Regions from separate parts of the Allobosea sp. OAE506 genome, predicted to be linked through region 1. Evidence: predicted binding sites of a transcription regulator. Region 1 holds the regulator's gene; each other region holds the start of a gene.
The links. Region 1 encodes PhoB, which activates phosphate uptake and scavenging genes when phosphate is short. Its sites were predicted from a motif close to TGTCATNNANCTGTCAT; they were not measured.

Region 1 (4,124 bases):
ATGTCACGGCGCTGATCGGCCCCTCGGGCTGCGGCAAGTCCACGCTGCTGCGCATCTTCAACCGGATCTACTCGCTCTATCCCGATCAGAAGGCGACCGGCGAGGTGATGCTGGACGGGCGCAACGTTATCTCCAACGATGTCGACGTGAACGAGTTGCGCTCGCGCATCGGCATGGTCTTTCAGAAGCCGACGCCCTTCCCGATGTCGATCTACGACAACGTCGCCTTCGGCATCCGCCTCTACGAGAAGCCGCCGAAGTCCGAGCTCGACGACCGCGTCGAGGGCGCGCTGCGCCGCGCCGCCCTGTGGGACGAGGTCAAGGACAAGCTCAAGACCTCGGGCATGGGCCTGTCCGGCGGCCAGCAGCAGCGCCTCTGCATCGCGCGCACCATCGCGCAGAAGCCGGAGGTCATCCTGTTCGACGAGCCGACCTCGGCGCTCGACCCGATCTCGACCGGCAAGATCGAGGACCTGCTGGAGCAGCTGAAGGCCGACTTCACCATCGTCATCGTCACCCACAACATGCAGCAGGCGGCGCGCATCTCGCAGTACACCGCCTTCATGTATCTGGGCGAGGTGATCGAGTTCGCCGCGACCAGCACGATCTTCATGAACCCGAGCAAGAAGCAGACGCAGGATTACGTCACCGGCCGCTTCGGCTGATCGTCCGCCGCTTCAGCCCCAGCAATCCGAAGGACCACGCCGCGATGACCGACCATATCGTCCGCTCCTATGACGCCGAACTCGAGGGTATCCGCCGCAGCCTCGCCGAGATGGGCGGCATGTCCGAGCGCATGCTCGGCGATTCCACCGTCGCCCTGGTGCGCCGCGACACGACGCTCGCCCAGAAGGTGATCTCGGCCGACCAGCGGCTCGACAACCTCCAGCGCGACGTCGAGGAGCGCGCCGTGCTGACGATCGCCCGGCGCCAGCCGCTGGCCAACGATCTGCGCGAGCTGATCTCGGCGATCCGCATCGCCTCCGACATCGAGCGCGTCGGCGACCTCGCCAAGAACATCGCCAAGCGCGCGGTGGCGATCTCCGGCCAGTTCTCGCCGCCGCACCGCGCCGTGGTCGGGCTGGAGCATATGAGCCGGCTGGTGCAGGCGCAGCTCAAGGACGTGCTCGACGCCTATGCCACCAGCAACGAGCAGAAGGCGCTCGAGGTCTGGCATCGCGACGGCGAAATCGACGCGCTCTACACCTCGCTCTTCCGCGAGCTGCTGACCTACATGATGGAAGATCCGCGCAACATCACCTTCTGCACGCATCTCCTGTTCTGCGCCAAGAACGTCGAGCGCATCGGCGACCACACCACCAACATCGCCGAGACGATCCACTATCTCGTCACCGGCGAGTCGCTCGACATCAACCGTCCCAAGCTCGAGACCACCGACATCACGGTCGAGGCCGTGACGGGTAGCTGACAATACCGACTGCGCCGGAGCCTTCGCCGTCATGGTCGGGCCTGACCCGACCATCCACGTCTTCGCCGGACCCAACCCGCGTTCAAGACGTGGATGCCCGCCAGGAGGGCGAGCATGACGATGCGTTCCGGAACAAACGCCAAGAACGGAATCGCGCCATGGCCGCCCGCATCCTGATCGTCGAGGACGAGGAACCGCTCACCCTGCTGCTGCGCTACAATCTCGAGGCCGAGGGCTTCGTGGTCGACAGCGTCGCGCGCGGCGACGACGCGGAACTGCACCTGCGCGACAACACGCCCGATCTCGTGCTGCTCGACTGGATGCTGCCGGGTCTTTCGGGCATCGAGCTGTGCCGGCGGCTGCGGGCGCGGCGCGACACCGAGCGGGTGCCGATCATCATGCTCACCGCCCGCGGCGAGGAGACCGAGCGGGTGCGCGGGCTCGCCACCGGCGCCGACGACTATGTCGTCAAGCCGTTCTCGCTGCCGGAGCTGATCGCGCGCATCCAGGCGCTGCTGCGCCGGGCCAAGCCCGGCCATGTCGCGGGGCTGCTGGTCGCCGGTGATCTCGAACTCGACCGCACGACGCGTCGCGTGCGCCGCTCCGGCGAGGAGCTGCATCTGGGGCCGACCGAGTTCCGCCTGCTGGAATTCCTGATGCAGGCGCCGGGCCGGGTCTATTCCCGCGCGCAGCTGCTCGACGCGGTCTGGGGCCGCGACGTCTATATCGACGAGCGCACCGTCGACGTGCATGTCGGGCGCCTGCGCAAGGCGATCACGCCGGGCGACGCCAAGGACCCGCTGCGCACCGTCCGCGGCGCGGGCTACGCCTTCGACGAGACCTTCGCGCGGGTCTGAGGGCGGGAGGCGTCATGCTCGGGCGAAGACCCGAGCATCTCGTGACGCTGAGGCTCCCATGCCCGTCCGGCTGGAGATTCTCGGGCCAAGCCCGAGAATGACGAGGTTACGCCGGCATGCGCCTGATCGCTTGACCCGCGACGCCCGACGGCGCAAGCCGGCCCGATGCACAGCAAAGACATCGCCATCATCGGCGCCGGCCCCGCCGGGCTGACCGCCGCCGAGCGGCTGGCGCAGGCCGGCCATCGTGTCACGATCCATGAGCGGATGCCGTCGCCGGCGCGGAAGTTCCTGCTCGCCGGGCGCGGCGGGCTCAACATCACCCATTCCGAGCCGCTGGAGACCTTCCTGCCGCATTACGGTGCGGCGCGGGACTGGCTCGAACCCGCGGTCAACACCTTCCCGCCGCAGGCGCTGCGCGGCTGGGCCGACGCGCTGGGCGCGGAGAGCTTCATTGGCACGAGCGGGCGCGTCTTCCCGAAGGCGATGAAGGCCTCGCCGCTGCTGCGCGCCTGGCTGCGCCGGCTCGACGGGCTCGGCGTGCGGCTCGAAGCCGGCCGGCGCTGGACCGGCTGGAACGCGCAGGGAGCGCTGACCTTCGTGACGGCGGCCGGCGAGGCGACGCTCACGCCGGATGCGACGCTGCTGGCGCTCGGCGGAGCGAGCTGGCCGCGGCTGGGGTCCGATGGCGGTTGGGTTCCGCTGCTGGCGGGGAGGGGCGTTGCCGTTTCGCCCCTGCGGCCGGCCAATGGCGGCTTCGCGGTGGCCTGGTCCGATACCCTTCGCGAGCGCTTCGCCGGCGCGCCTTTGAAGCGGATCACGCTGCGCTTTGCCGGCAAAGAGATTGCGGGCGAGGCGATGATCGACGCGAACGGCCTGGAGGGCGGCGCGATCTACGCGCTGTCGGGACCGCTGCGAGAGGCGATCGCGCGCGATGGTTCGGCGGTGCTGGAGATTGATCTGCGGCCCCATCTCGACCTCGCCCGGCTGACCGACAAGCTCGGCAAGCGCCGGCCTGGTGAGACGCTGAGCAACCATCTGCGCAAGGCGGCGGGGCTTTCGCCGGCGGCGGTGGCCGTGTTGCGCGACAGCGTCGGCGGCAAACTCGACGAAACGCCGGCCGCGCTGGCGGCGGCGATCAAATCCGCGCCTGTGCGCCTGACGGGGACGATGCCGATCGACCGGGCGATTTCCAGCGCCGGCGGCATCGCCGCCGACGAGATCGACGACGGCTTCATGCTGCGCCGCCTGCCGGGCGTCTTCGTCGCCGGCGAGATGCTGGACTGGGAAGCCCCCACCGGCGGCTATCTGTTGCAGGGCTGCTTCGCCACCGGCGTCGCCGCGGCGGCCGGGATGGTGGGGTGGCTGGGGCAACGAGAGCAGCGCGTCATGCTCGGGCTTGACCCGAGCATCTCATGAGGTTGAGGCGCCCGCACTTCGCTCGTCCTGCGATTCTCGGATCTGAGCTTCGCTCCGCCCGAGAATGACGGAGGTCTACCGCCCCTCTGCCTTCGCGATCGCCGCGTCAAGATCCTGCCATTCATGGCAGCGGCCGCAGAGGCTGGCGAGCCTGGCGAGATTGGCCCTGGCGCTCGCCATGTCGCCGGTCTCGATGAACCATTCGCCCTGATATTCGAGCGCAGGCAGGAAGGTCGGGTCGCGCATCAGGGCGGCGTCGTAATACTGCTTCGAGAGCGGGTAATTCTTCAGCTTGCGGTGCGAATAGGCGAGCCAGTTCAGCAGCACGGGCGAATGTGGCGAGCGCTTCAGCAGCGCCTCCAGCTTCTCGATCGCGGGCGGGAAGTTCTTCTCCTCGATCCAGCGACGCGCCTGGCGAT
Region 2 (4,124 bases), 270 kb from region 1:
GGTGGCGGGCAGCGCGCTCGTCTGCACCGGCGGCTGGCTGTTCTTGACCGAAACCGTGGAGCCGTCGCGCAGGCGCATCTGGCCCGAGCTGACGACCATCATCTGCGGGGTCAGCCCCTTCACGACCTCGACCTTGCCAGGCAGCCGCTTGCCGAGCTCCACGGCGATGCGCTTGGCCTTGCCGTTGTCGACGACGAAGACGACCTTGCCGAGCCCGTCCGGCACGACCGCGGATTCGGGGATGAGCATCGCGTTCTCGCGCCGGTCGACCACGATGGTCACGCGGGCGAATAGCCCGGGCTTGAGCACCAGATCGGCATTGGGAACGGTGGCCCGAAGCCGGATCGCTCGGCCGTTCACGTCCACCACCGGATCGACCGCGAAGATCTTGCCCTGGAAGTCCGCATTCGGAACCGCATCGACCCGGAGGCTGATCGTCTGGCCGACCCTCACCTGCGAGAGGAAGATTTCCGGCACCCGGAAATCGACCTTGATCGGATCGATATTCGTCAGCGTGATCAGCTGTTTGCCGACCGCGACATAGTCTCCGACGCTGACCGAACGCAGCCCGACCACGCCATTGAAGGGCGCGACCAGCGTCGACTGTGCGAGCTTGGCCTGGGAGAGCTGGAGCCGCGCCTCGGCCGAGGCGAGCTTGGCGGTGGCCTCGTCGAAGGCGACCTGCGTGCCGACGCCGCGCTGGTTCAGCGAACGGTTGCGCTCGAAGGTGTCGCGCGCCAGCCCGAGATCGGCCTGCTGCTGCTTGAGCTCGGCGTCGAGGATCGCGGTGTCGAGCCTGACCAGCACCTGCCCCTTTTCGACGCGTTCGCCCTCCTTGAAGCCGAGCGCGATGACGCGGCCCGCGATTTCGGGCGCGATGACGACGGATTCGTCGGCGGCGAGCGTGCCGAGCGCCTCGACCTCCTCGTTGACCGTGCCACGCTCGATCTTGGCGACCTCGACGGGAACCGCGCCGCGCCCCTGCGGCGCCGCGGCGACCGGAGCGGGCGCCTTCGACTTCTCGTAATAGCGGTAGCCATAATAGCCACCGCCGGCCAAGCCGAGGATCAGGAGCAGATAGACGAACCGCTTCATAGAACTGGACGCTCCGGTATGACGCGCTTATTTTAGACTGGACGGTCCAGTTTGATAAGGGCCCCGATGGGCAGAACCATGACAGATGCTGCCGCACCGGAAGTTTCTGCCGACGGCGCGACAGATGCAAGACGCCTGCCGTCACGATTGCGGGCGGACAAGCATCGCGCCATCATCCGCGCGGCCTCCGCCATGTTCCTAGCCGAAGGCTACGAGCGGGTGACGCTCGACCAGATCGCCCAGAGGGCCGGCGTCTCCAAGCAGACCATCTACAGCCACTTCGCCGACAAGGAGGCGCTGTTCCGCGCGATCTGCACGCAACTTGCTGAAAAGCTGACGATTCCGCTGCGCCGGCCGATCGAGGAGGTGGACCTGCGCAGCGCCCTCGTCAGGCTCGGGGAGGACGCCCTGGCGATGATGCTGAACCCGCATTCCCTCGATCTCCACCGCCTCGTCATGAGTGCCGCCGCGCGCTTTCCCGAACTCGGCCAGGCCGCCTACGAGGCAGGCGCCCTGCGGATCATCGACGACCTTTCGACGCTTCTGCTGCAGCGTTCACATGTCGGTGATGGCCTTGCCCGCCCGCTCGACGAGGCACGCGCGCGCATCCTCGCCGAACAGTTCGTCGGCATGCTGCGCGGTTTCCATCAGCATCGCGCACTGATGAATGTCGAGCAGGCCCCGCCCGAGCACCGCGCGGCCTATGTGCGCGACTGCGTCGCGCTGCTGCTCCGCGGCGCCTGAGGCGGCCGACAGCGGGCTGCCCGACCGTCACCCGCCTGTCATCTGCGCCGGCTAGCTGTCGCAGATCGGAAAGCATGGCCCCGACGGCAGGATCTGCCGCGGGCGAAAGCCATGCCAGCACCGGGACGCGAGAACGGCACCATGCTGCGCATCGAAGGTCTGACCAAGCGCTTCGGCGGCAAGGCCGCGGTGGACAACGTCACTCTTGCCATCCCGCGTGGGGAGATGGTCGGCATCATCGGCCGCTCCGGCGCCGGCAAGTCGACGCTGCTGCGCATGCTGAACCGTCTCGCCGATCCCAGCGAGGGCCGCATCCTCTCCGGCGAGCGTGATGTCACCGCGCTGAAGGGCGCCGCGCTGCGCCGCTGGCGCCGTGACACGGCGATGATCTTCCAGCAGTTCAACCTCGTCGGCCGCCTCGACGTGCTCACCAATGTCCTGCTCGGCCGGCTAGACCATCGCGCCGCGGCGCTGACGCTGGTCAAGAGCTTCTCGCGCGAGGACAAGATCCGCGCCATCGCCGCGCTCGAGCGCCTCGACATGGGCCACCTCCTCGCCCAGCGCGCCGAGACGCTGTCGGGCGGGCAGCAGCAGCGCGTCGCCATCGCCCGCGCGCTGGTGCAGGAGCCGCAGATCATCCTCGCCGATGAGCCGATCGCCTCGCTCGACCCGCGCAACACGCAGGTCGTCATGGACGCGCTGTTCCGCATCAACCGCGAGGACGGCATCACCGTCGTCTCGAACCTGCACCACCTCGATATCGCGTCGAAATACTGCGACCGGCTGATCGGCATGGCCGCCGGCAAGGTCGTCTTCGACGGCCCGCCCCATCAGCTGACCAGCGAGATCGCGGCGAAGCTCTACGGCATCGAGGCCAAGGATGCCGGCGCCGAGGCGCTGCACCAGCTCGACGTCATCGCCAGCGAAGAAGCCGAGCGCGCCAAGCAGAACGTCGCCTGAGCCGCCCGAGCCCGCCGACCGAACCACATTTCCAAGACCCGACTGCAACAGGAGCAAAACCATGCTGACCCGCCGTCACACCCTGACGCTCGCCGCTGCCGGCCTCGCCGCCTCGCTGGCCGCCCCCGCCTTCGCCCAGGACTGGAAGGCGAAGTACCCCGAGATCGTTTTCGGCATCATCCCGGCCGAGAACGCGTCGGGCGTCGTCGAGCGCTACACCCCCTTCGTGAACTACCTCGCCAAGGAAATCGGCACCAAGGTCACCCTGCGCATCGCCAACGACTACGCCGCGATCATCGAGGGCCAGCGCGCCGGCAACATCCATATCGGCATGTACGGCCCCTCCGCCTTCGCCCGCGCGCTGATGACGGGCGCGAAGATCGACGCCTTCGCGATCGAGACCAACCTCGACGGCACCAAGGGCTACTACTCGGTCTTCTATGTGAAGAAGGACTCGCCCTACCAGAAGATCGAGGATCTGAAGGGCAAGAACCTCGGCCTCGTCGATCCGAACTCGACCTCGGGCAACAACGTCCCGCGCTTTGCGCTCGACGGCATGAAGATCGAGCCCGAGTCCTATTTCGGCAAGGTCGTCTACACCGGCAGCCATGAGAACGCGGTCATCGCGCTCAACCAGGGCACCGTCGACGTCGCCGCCAACTGGTGGAACGACGAGCAGGAATCCAACCTCCTGCGCATGGCCCGCAAGAACATGGTCAAGGCCGAGGATTTCCGGATCATCTACAAGTCCGAGCAGATCGTGAACTCGCCGATGGCCTATCTCACCGAGCTGCCCACCGAGCTGAAGACCAAGATCCGCGAGGCGGTCCTCAACCTCAACACCCGCGACAAGGCGGCTTTCGACAAGATCTACGAGGGCAAGCAGGGCCCGCTCGTCGCGGTCGACAACAAGGCCTATGACCCGATCATCGAGCTGAACAAGTTCGTCGACGCGCTGCGCCGCAAGAAGGCCTCGTAAGTCGACTGACCCGTCCTGCCCGGGCTTGACCCGGGCATCTCCCCGACGAAGGTCTCGGGCCCGTGCCAGGCGGAGCCCGAGACCGACTCCTCCCCCGACGGACCGCGTTCATGACCCTCGCGATCGACCGCAGCGATCCCGCGATCACGGCTCATGCCGCCGCTTATGCGGCCGCCATGGCGTCCAAGCGCCGCCAGACGCTGATCGGCGCGGCCGTTCTCGCCGTTCTCGTGTGGCTCTCCGCCATCGGCTCGGAGGTCGATCTCGGCAAATTCGCCGACAACGCCTGGCGCTTCCCAAAATACATCCTCGAGACCATGCCGGTGCTGCGCTGGAACAGCCTCAG
Region 3 (4,124 bases), 2.4 Mb from region 1:
GACGAAGGGCGGCATGATCAGCGGCAGGAAGCCGAGGGTCTGCACCAGCATCGCGCCGCGGAAGACGAAGCGGGTCGTCAGATAGGCCAGCGGCAGGGCGAAGACCGAGGCCCAGACCACCGACATGGCGGAGACGTAGAAAGAGTTCCACAGCGAACGCATGAACAGCTCGGTGCGGACGAAATCGTAGAAGTTCACCAGCGTGAAGTTGGACGTGCCCTTCTCGGTGAAGGCGACGTAGAGCACGGTCCCGACCGGCAGCCCCAGAAACAGCAGCAGGAACGCCGCGATCGCCAGCGCCAGCGCGATCTGGCCCGGCGAGGCGGAGAGGCGGCGGGCGCGGGGAAGAGTGGCGGTGGGGATGGCGGTCATGCGGTTTCTGGCTGCTCGTCCACTCCAGCCCTCATCCTGAGGAGCCGCGGAACGCGGCGTCTCGAAGGATGCTCCAGATGTCACAGGAGCCTCCTGGAGCATCCTTCGAGACGCGATCTGCGATCGCTCCTCAGGATGAGGGCTGAGGTTGGGGTCCAATCCGAATTGTAGGTCTCGGGTCGGCGCAAGCACCGACCCCAGAATGACAGTGACGGCCCTACTTCGCCGCCTTGAGCGCCTCTTCCGCCTTGGCCTTCGCCTTCGCATAGCTGTCGCGGGCAAAGCTCGCCCATTGCGCCTCCACCTCGGCCTGGCGCGCGCCCTTCTCCTTGCCGCCGGTGAAGGCGCCGCGCAGTTCGGCGCTTGAGGCCTGCGCCTCGCCGACCGGCATGGCGGCGATGAGGGTGCGGGCTTCGTCGAGCAGGGCCTTCGCTTGCGGGCTCGGCTTCTTCGCCAGTGCCGCCTCCACCTCGTGCAGCGTCTTGGTGACGCCCTTGAGTGCATCGAGCTGGAACGAGATCAGCTGGTCGAACAGCGTGTCGACGACCGCCGTGCGGGCCTCAGACTTGTCGACATCGAAGCCGATCATCTTCTGGAAGCGCGGGTCGGTGAAGGGATTGGGGTAGTCGGCGCCGGCCTTGGCATAGACGGCCGGGTTGACCGGCAGGCGGCGGATGCCGGGCTCGAGCAGAACCTCCTGCCCGGCCGGCGAGAGCAGGAATTCGACGAAGGCCTCGGCGGCCGCCTTGTTGGGTCCGTTGGTGACGATGCCGACATTCGCCGGCACGACCGTGGTCACGCTCGGATAGACGAACTTGACCGGGAAGCCGGAGGCCTGCGCCGAGAAGGCGAAGAAATCGATGACGATGCCAACGCCGACCTGGCCGGAATTGACCTGCTCGGGCACGCCGAAGGAGCGTTCGTTGATCGCCCGGAAATTACCGGCCATCTCCTTGATGGTGCGCCAGCCCTTGTCCCAGCCCTCTCCTTGCAGAATCGTCTCGATGGTCAGATGCGTCGTGCCGGAGCGCGAGGGCGCGGCGATGGCGACATGGTCGAAGAAGACGGGCTTGGCGAGGTCCTGCCACTCCTTCGGCTCGGGCAGCTTGTTGGCGCGGGCATAGCGCTCGTTCCACATGATGCCGTAACCGGAAGCCGCGAAGCCCGCATAGAATCCGGCGGGATCGTTGATCGGATAGGAGCCGATCTTCTCGGGGATACCGGTCGCCTTGGGCTTGTAGGCGCTGAGCAGTTGCTTGCCCTTGAGCACCTCGAAAGCGTCCGGCGCCGAGGCCCAGAATAGATCGACCTGGTTGTTCGCCTTCGTTTCCTCGAGGTACTTCACGCCCGCATTGGTGTTGCGGTTCTGGACCTCGAGCGTCACGCCGGGCGTCGCTTTCTCGAACGCCTTCTTGATCGGGTCCGTGACGTCCTTCGAGAACGACGTGACCACGGTGACCTTGCCCGCAGGGGCCTGCGCCAGAGCGACCGATGATGCGAGGCCGAAAGCCAGCGCCAGAACCAGTGTCTTCATCGCAACCGTAACCTCCCGGATTTGATTGACCGCGTCCGGCATCGAGGCCGGACATGCGTCGCTCGGCGGCTCGCCGCCAAGCGCGTCATGAAACTGTCATATCCACCCTCGGCTTGTCACCCTGCCCCAAGGGAGCTTGGCGCCACGCGGGACAGCCGTGGGCACTCCGGGGGCCGGAACGACGCCAAGCGGCGGACAGAACCTCCACGAGCGGGCCTCGCTCGCGGGTTGAACATGACAGTTTTGTGTCACATACCTGCAGCAAGCCGGGCGAACCGGCAGCGCGGGAGAAACGTTCGATGAGCCTGAAACTGACGCAATTCGCGGCGACGGCGTCGCTGCTGGTCCTGAGCATGGGCGGCTTGAGCAGCCAGGCTGCGGCTCAGGATGCCTGCCCCAACCGGGGCCAGCTCGACACGATGTATTGCGATGCGGATCGCGACCTCGTCGCCGATGCGCCGACCGATCCGAAGAAGTGGAAAGATCCCTCGGCGCTGGTCTGGGCCTATACGCCGGTCGAGGATCCGGCCGTCTATGCGAACATCTTCAAGCCGTTCACCGACCATCTCGCGACCTGCACCGGCAAGCGCATCGTCTATTATCCGGTCCAGTCCAACTCCGCCGAGATCGAGGCCATGCGCTCGGGCCGGCTGCATTTCGCGGGCTTCTCGACCGGGCCGACCGGCTTTGCTGTGAACCTCGCCGGCGCCGTGCCCTTCGCGGCGAAGGGCGTCGGCAGCGAGGTGCGCGGCTACAACCTCGTCGCCGTGGTCAAGGCCTCGAGCCCCTATCAGAAGCTGTCGGACCTCAAGGGCAAGAAGGTCGCCCACACCTCGCCCTCGTCCAATTCCGGCAATCTCGCGCCGCGCGTGCTCTTTCCCGAGCATGGGCTGACGGCCGAAACCGACTACAAGCCGCTGATGTCGGGCGGGCACGACAAGTCGATCCTCGGCGTCGTCTCGGGCGACTACGACATGGGTGCGGTCGCGGGCGACGTCTATGAGCGCATGATCGTGCGCGGCACGATCAAGAAGGAGGATGTGCGCGAGATCTACCGCAGCGCGATCTTCCCGACCTCGTCCTTCGCCTATGCCCACGACCTCAAGCCCGAACTCGCCAAGAAGCTGACCGACTGCTTCTTCTCCTTCCGCTTCACGCCGGAAATGACCAAGGAGTTCAACGGCGACGACCGCTTCCTGCCGATCACCTACCAGAAGGACTGGGCGGTCGTGCGGGATGTCGCCGAGAAATCGGGCACGCCCTACAACAAGTCGGCCTATGACACGGAGGCGAAGCGCGAGGCCGAGGCCCTGGCGAAGAAGAACGCCGCCCCGGCCAAGGCGCCGTGATCCCGCGACGCCGCCCTCCGACGAGGTTCCCATCATGAGCGCCCTGCCCGCGGCGCCCGGCCAAGGCCGGGCGCTCGTCATCCGCAATCTCGTCAAGGAATACCGGGCCGGCCAGCCGGTTCTGCGCGACATCTCGCTGACCGTGTCCGAGCCCGGCATCGTTGCCATCATCGGGCCGTCCGGAACCGGCAAGTCGACCCTGATCCGCTGCATCAATCGGCTGGTCGACCCGACCTCCGGCTCGATCATGCTCGGCGGCACGGATCTCGCGAAGCTTCAGGGCGAGGCCCTGCGCCAGGCGCGGCGCCGTCTCGGCATGGTCTTCCAGGAGTACAACCTCGTCGAGCGGCTGACGGTGATCGAAAACGTACTCTGCGGCCGGCTCGGCTATGTGCCGGTCTGGCGCGCCTGGACGCGGCGCTTCCCGGAGGCCGACATCGCGCGGGCCTTCTCGCTGCTCGATTCGGTCGGGCTGGGCGAATTCGCCACCCGGCGCGCCGATCAGCTTTCCGGCGGCCAGCGCCAGCGCGTCGGCATCGCGCGTGCCGTGATGCAGGACCCCGATCTCGTGCTCGCCGACGAGCCGACCTCCTCGCTCGACCCCAAGACCTCGGTCGAGATCATGGAGCTGCTGGCGCAGGTCGGGCGCGAGCGCGACATTCCGGTGCTGGTCAACATCCACAACGTCGCTCTCGCGAAGCGCTATGCTCTGCGGATCATCGGCATGTCGAAGGGCATCGTGGTCTATGACGGGCCGCCGGCCGGACTGCAGGACAGCCACCTTGCCGAGATCTATGGCGGCGAAGGCTGGATGGAATGAGTGCGCCTCCGCTCGCTTCGGGCAGCCTGCGCGCCCGCGCCTTTCCACC
Region 4 (4,124 bases), 1.1 Mb from region 1:
TGACGAGGCCGGCCATGCCATGGCCGAGAAGCGCTTGCGCGAGGCCTATCGACTGGGAGACGGTGACCCGCAACGAGGGGCGCTGATCGCCGAACGGATCACGGAGAGTACGAACGCATGAGCCTGCTGCTGGCGATGACGGGATGGCATGTCGAGGATTGGCGGGCACGCTTCGCGGCGCTTTTGCCTGACATGCCCGTGGTGATCCTGGGCGAACCCTTTGACCGGCGCTCGGTGCATTACGTCGCGAGCTGGAAACATCCCGAGGGCAGCCTGTCGGGCCTGCCGAACCTCGCCGCGGTGTTCTCGCTCGGGGCCGGCGTCGACCATCTCTTCGCGGATACGCGCCTGCCGGAGGTGCCGATCGCGCGCGTCGTCGATCCCGACCTGACGACGCGGATGAGTGAATACATCGTGCTGCACTGCCTGCGCTATCTGCGCCAGCAGCCGCGCTATGACCGGCAGCAGCGCGAGACGGTCTGGGACGACGATCGCCACCAGCCGGCCGCGCGCTCGGTGCGCGTCGGCATCATGGGGCTCGGCGAACTCGGGCAGGACGCCGCCCGCAAGCTCCAGGTGATGGGTTTCGACGTCGCTGGCTGGAGCCGCTCTCCGAAAACGGTCGAGGGCCTCGCGACCTTCGCCGGCAGCGACGGCATGGTCGATTTCCTGGCGCGTACCGACATCCTCGTCAGCCTGCTGCCGCTGACGCCTGACACGCGCGGCCTGATCGATGCCAAGCTGCTCGCCGGGCTGGCCCAGGGCGGGCGCCTGGGCGGTCCGTTCCTGATCAATGCCGGCCGCGGCGGACTTCAGGTCGAGGCCGACATTCTGGCCGCGCTGGAGGCCGGCACGCTGAAGGGCGCGACGCTCGACGTCTTCGAGACCGAGCCGCTGCCGGCGGAGTCGCCGCTCTGGTCGCATCCGGCCGTCACCGTGACGCCCCACAATGCGGCGATGTCGGAGCCGGAAGCGGTGGCGACGCTGATCTCCGCGCAGATCCGCCGGCTCGAGGCCGGCGAGCCGCTGGAGCACGTCGTCGATCCCGCCCGGGGCTACTGAGCCGCGGGCGCCTTCTTGAGGAAGGTCTTGAACGCCTCGGCATGGTCGGGGTGCCAGCGCGACAGCGGCGGGCGGTTCTCGATGATGTCGCCCATGGCCCAGGCCATGCGCTTCTCGTCGAGCGCGCGCGGCGTCTCGTTGTCCGGGCAGAGGATGTAGAAGTCGCCCTCCTCCAGCCGCTCCAGCATGAAGGCGACGGTTTCGTCCGGCGTCCAGGCGCCCTCGGGCTGGTCGAGCCGGCCCCTCGCCGTCAGCCGCGTGAAGACGAAGCCGGGGATCAGCAGATGGGCGCTGATCCGGCACCCGGCGCGACCGCGCAGATCATGCTGCAGAGCCTCGGTGAAGGCTTTCACGGCTGCCTTCGAGACATTGTAGGCGGGGTCTCCCGGCGGGGTGGTGATGCCCTGCTTGGAGCCGGTGTTGACGACGATGCCGGGCTGGCCGCTTTCCAGCATGGCCGGCACGAAGACCTGGGTGCCGTGAATGATGCCCCAGAGATTGACGGCAAGGATGCGCTGCCAGTCCGCGGCCGGCGAGAACAGGGCGCTGCCGGGCTGGATGCCGGCATTGTTCATCAGCACATGGACGGCCCCGAAACGGCCCATGACCTCGTCCCGCAGCGTCTCCAGCGCGGCGCGGTCGGCGACGTCGAGCGGCCGGGCGAGCACCTGCGCCTCCGAGCCCGCAAATTCCGCCAGCGATAGGGCAAGCGCGGTCTCGTCGCGATCGGCCAGGACAACGTTCATGCCGCGGCGGACGAAGGCACGCGCGGCCGCGAGGCCGATGCCGGAGGCGGCGCCCGTGACGACTGCCAAATGGCCGGGGCCGAGAACATCCATCGCCGTCGTCATGTCTGACCATCCCTTGCTGACACGCGGACAACCCGCAGGCCGCCGCGCCGAGCGGGGGTTCTGTCAGCCGATGCGGGCACGATCATGGCGGCTCGCGGCCACCGTCACGGCGTCGTCACGCATTCGTCGTCGCGCTGAAATCCGTCGGCGCCAATCGGAGCGGGTCCCGCCCTTCCCTCTCCCGGAGCGTTCCATGCGCCTTTCCCTGATCGCGGCCCTGCTGCTCTCCTCGACCATCCTCGCCGGTGCGCAGGACGCACCGAAGGAGTTTCCGGCCAGGCTGGTCGGCCATGCTTTGCTGCCGGCCAACACCATGGTCGCTCCTCCCGCCGACGCACCGGCGGACCTCAGGGTCTCCGGCAAGTTCGTGACACCCGGCAAGCGGGTCGAGGCGGTGGGCACCGTCATGGGCACCTCGGGCGGGCGCCCGACCGGGCTCTCGACGCCGTTCCAGGGCCAGCCGGTGCAGGGCTTCTCGGGCATCCGCTCGCTCGGCAATGGCGAGTTCCTGGTCCTCACCGACAACGGCTTCGGGTCCAAGGCGAATTCGCCCGACGCGATGCTGTTCTTCCACCGGCTCAAGGCCGATTTCGCCACCGGCCAGATCGAGCGTCTCGCCACGACCTTCCTGCACGACCCCGACAAGAAGGTGCCGTTCCGCATCGCCAATGAGGGCACCGAGAAGCGTTACCTCACCGGCGCGGATTTCGACCCTGAATCGATCCAGCCGATCGGCGGCAAGTTCTGGATCGGCGAGGAGTTCGGCCCCTATCTGATCCGCGTCGACGCCAGCGGCAAGGTCGAGGCCGTGTTCGAGACGATGGTCGACGGCAAGCCCGCCCGCTCGCCCGACCATTTCGCTGTGACCACGCCGGCGGCGCCCAACCTGCCGGTCGAGTTCAATGTCCGCCGCTCGAAGGGCTATGAGGGCATGGCGCAGTCCCCTGACGGGCGCTTCCTGTATCCGCTGCTCGAAGGCCCGCTCTGGTCGCCTGAGACCAAGGGCAATGAGGAGATCGACGGCAAGGAAGTGCTGCGCATCCTCGAATTCGACGTCGCCGCCGAGAAGTGGACCGGCCGCTCCTGGTTCTTCCCGCTGGAGCAGAAGGGCCTCGCGATCGGCGACTTCAACATGATCGACAGCACGACAGCGCTCATCATCGAAAGGGATAACGGCGAGGGCACCGGCGACAAGGCCTGCGCCACCGGACAGCGCGGCCCGGACTGCTTCCACGACCTCGCCAAGTTCAAGCGGATCGTGAAGATCGAGATGACCGACGCCAATGTCGGCAAGGCCGTGCGCAAGGTCGGCTTCATCGATCTGATGAAGATCGCCGATCCCGACAGGAAGGCCAAGCAGGGCGCCATCGACGGCGTGCTGCCTTTCCCCTTCTTCACCATCGAGAACGTCGATGTGGTCGACCGCGCCAACGGCATCATCGTCGTCGGCAACGATAACAACCTGCCCTTCTCCTCCTCGCGCGACCCGAAGAAGGCCGACGACAACGAGCTCGTCCTGCTCTCGGTGAAGGAGCTCCTCGACGCGAAGTGAGGACGATCCGGCGCGGAGATCGCGCCAGGGATCAGCCCAGTCTGTCACGCCGCCCGTCATGGGGCGGCGTTTGGCGCTTTGGACGGGGAAAGGTGCAGATTTTGGGCCTTGCCCGGCGCCCTTCCTCGGCTAGACATTAAGGCGAAATCCTTCGCGAGCGACCGAACCCGTGCCGACCCGTCCCCGCTTCCGCCTCTCCGCCGCCCTGTTCGCCACCGCGCTGCTCGGCGCCTGCCAGGCCACACCGCAGCTGACGCTGTCCTCGGCACCGGCCTATTCGCCGGAATGGTGCGCGGCCGCGAAGTCACTGGCCCCCAACTCCGGCTCGAACCTGTTCGCCACCGGGCGCTGCCACGAACTCGGGATCGCCGGCTTCCCGAAGGAAGAGAACCTCTACCTGTTCTATTACACGCAGGGCGCGCGCTGAGGCAGCCTGCAGGCCGCCGAGGCCTTGGCGCGACTGGGCCAGCCCGTGGCCCGATGCCGATCTCCAGGCCGATGCCCGCGACAGGGCCGACCAGCGCCGCGCCGATGCGGCGATGGCCGCCGCGATCCGCGGCAACGTCAACCCGCCAGGCCCGCCGCGCCCCTCGCCGCTGCCGATGACGCCGACGGTGCGGATCCCCAACACGACCTTCCAGCAGACGCCGTCACGGCCG

Region 2: a site for PhoB is predicted at 1,865-1,881, ahead of phnC (phosphonate ABC transporter ATP-binding protein). Genes of this name have one in related genera too.
Region 3: a site for PhoB is predicted at 1,990-2,006, ahead of phnD (phosphate/phosphite/phosphonate ABC transporter substrate-binding protein). Genes of this name have one in related genera too.
Region 4: a site for PhoB is predicted at 2,027-2,043, ahead of ABIE41_RS03395 (esterase-like activity of phytase family protein). Genes of this name have one in related genera too.

The regions. Positions count from the first base shown of each region.
Region 1 covers NZ_JBEPOB010000001.1:1,842,124-1,846,247, forward strand. The annotation lists gene pstB (phosphate ABC transporter ATP-binding protein PstB) at 1-665, shown strand, start outside; gene phoU (phosphate signaling complex protein PhoU) at 710-1,429, shown strand; gene phoB (phosphate regulon transcriptional regulator PhoB) at 1,588-2,286, shown strand; gene ABIE41_RS08915 (TIGR03862 family flavoprotein) at 2,452-3,705, shown strand; gene ABIE41_RS08920 (tetratricopeptide repeat protein) at 3,781-4,124, opposite strand, start outside.
Region 2 covers NZ_JBEPOB010000001.1:1,575,985-1,580,108, reverse strand. The annotation lists gene ABIE41_RS07730 (efflux RND transporter periplasmic adaptor subunit) at 1-1,095, opposite strand, end outside; gene ABIE41_RS07725 (TetR/AcrR family transcriptional regulator) at 1,162-1,839, shown strand; gene phnC (phosphonate ABC transporter ATP-binding protein) at 1,981-2,799, shown strand; gene phnD (phosphonate ABC transporter substrate-binding protein) at 2,861-3,778, shown strand; gene phnE (phosphonate ABC transporter, permease protein PhnE) at 3,889-4,124, shown strand, end outside.
Region 3 covers NZ_JBEPOB010000001.1:4,237,533-4,241,656, forward strand. The annotation lists partial or broken gene ABIE41_RS20610 (ABC transporter permease) at 1-372, opposite strand, end outside; gene ABIE41_RS20615 (ABC transporter substrate-binding protein) at 590-1,906, opposite strand; gene phnD (phosphate/phosphite/phosphonate ABC transporter substrate-binding protein) at 2,212-3,255, shown strand; gene phnC (phosphonate ABC transporter ATP-binding protein) at 3,290-4,075, shown strand; gene phnE (phosphonate ABC transporter, permease protein PhnE) at 4,072-4,124, shown strand, end outside.
Region 4 covers NZ_JBEPOB010000001.1:704,856-708,979, forward strand. The annotation lists gene deoA (thymidine phosphorylase) at 1-121, shown strand, start outside; gene ABIE41_RS03385 (2-hydroxyacid dehydrogenase) at 118-1,062, shown strand; gene ABIE41_RS03390 (SDR family NAD(P)-dependent oxidoreductase) at 1,056-1,913, opposite strand; gene ABIE41_RS03395 (esterase-like activity of phytase family protein) at 2,107-3,465, shown strand; gene ABIE41_RS03400 (hypothetical protein) at 3,635-3,892, shown strand; gene ABIE41_RS03405 (hypothetical protein) at 4,005-4,124, shown strand, end outside.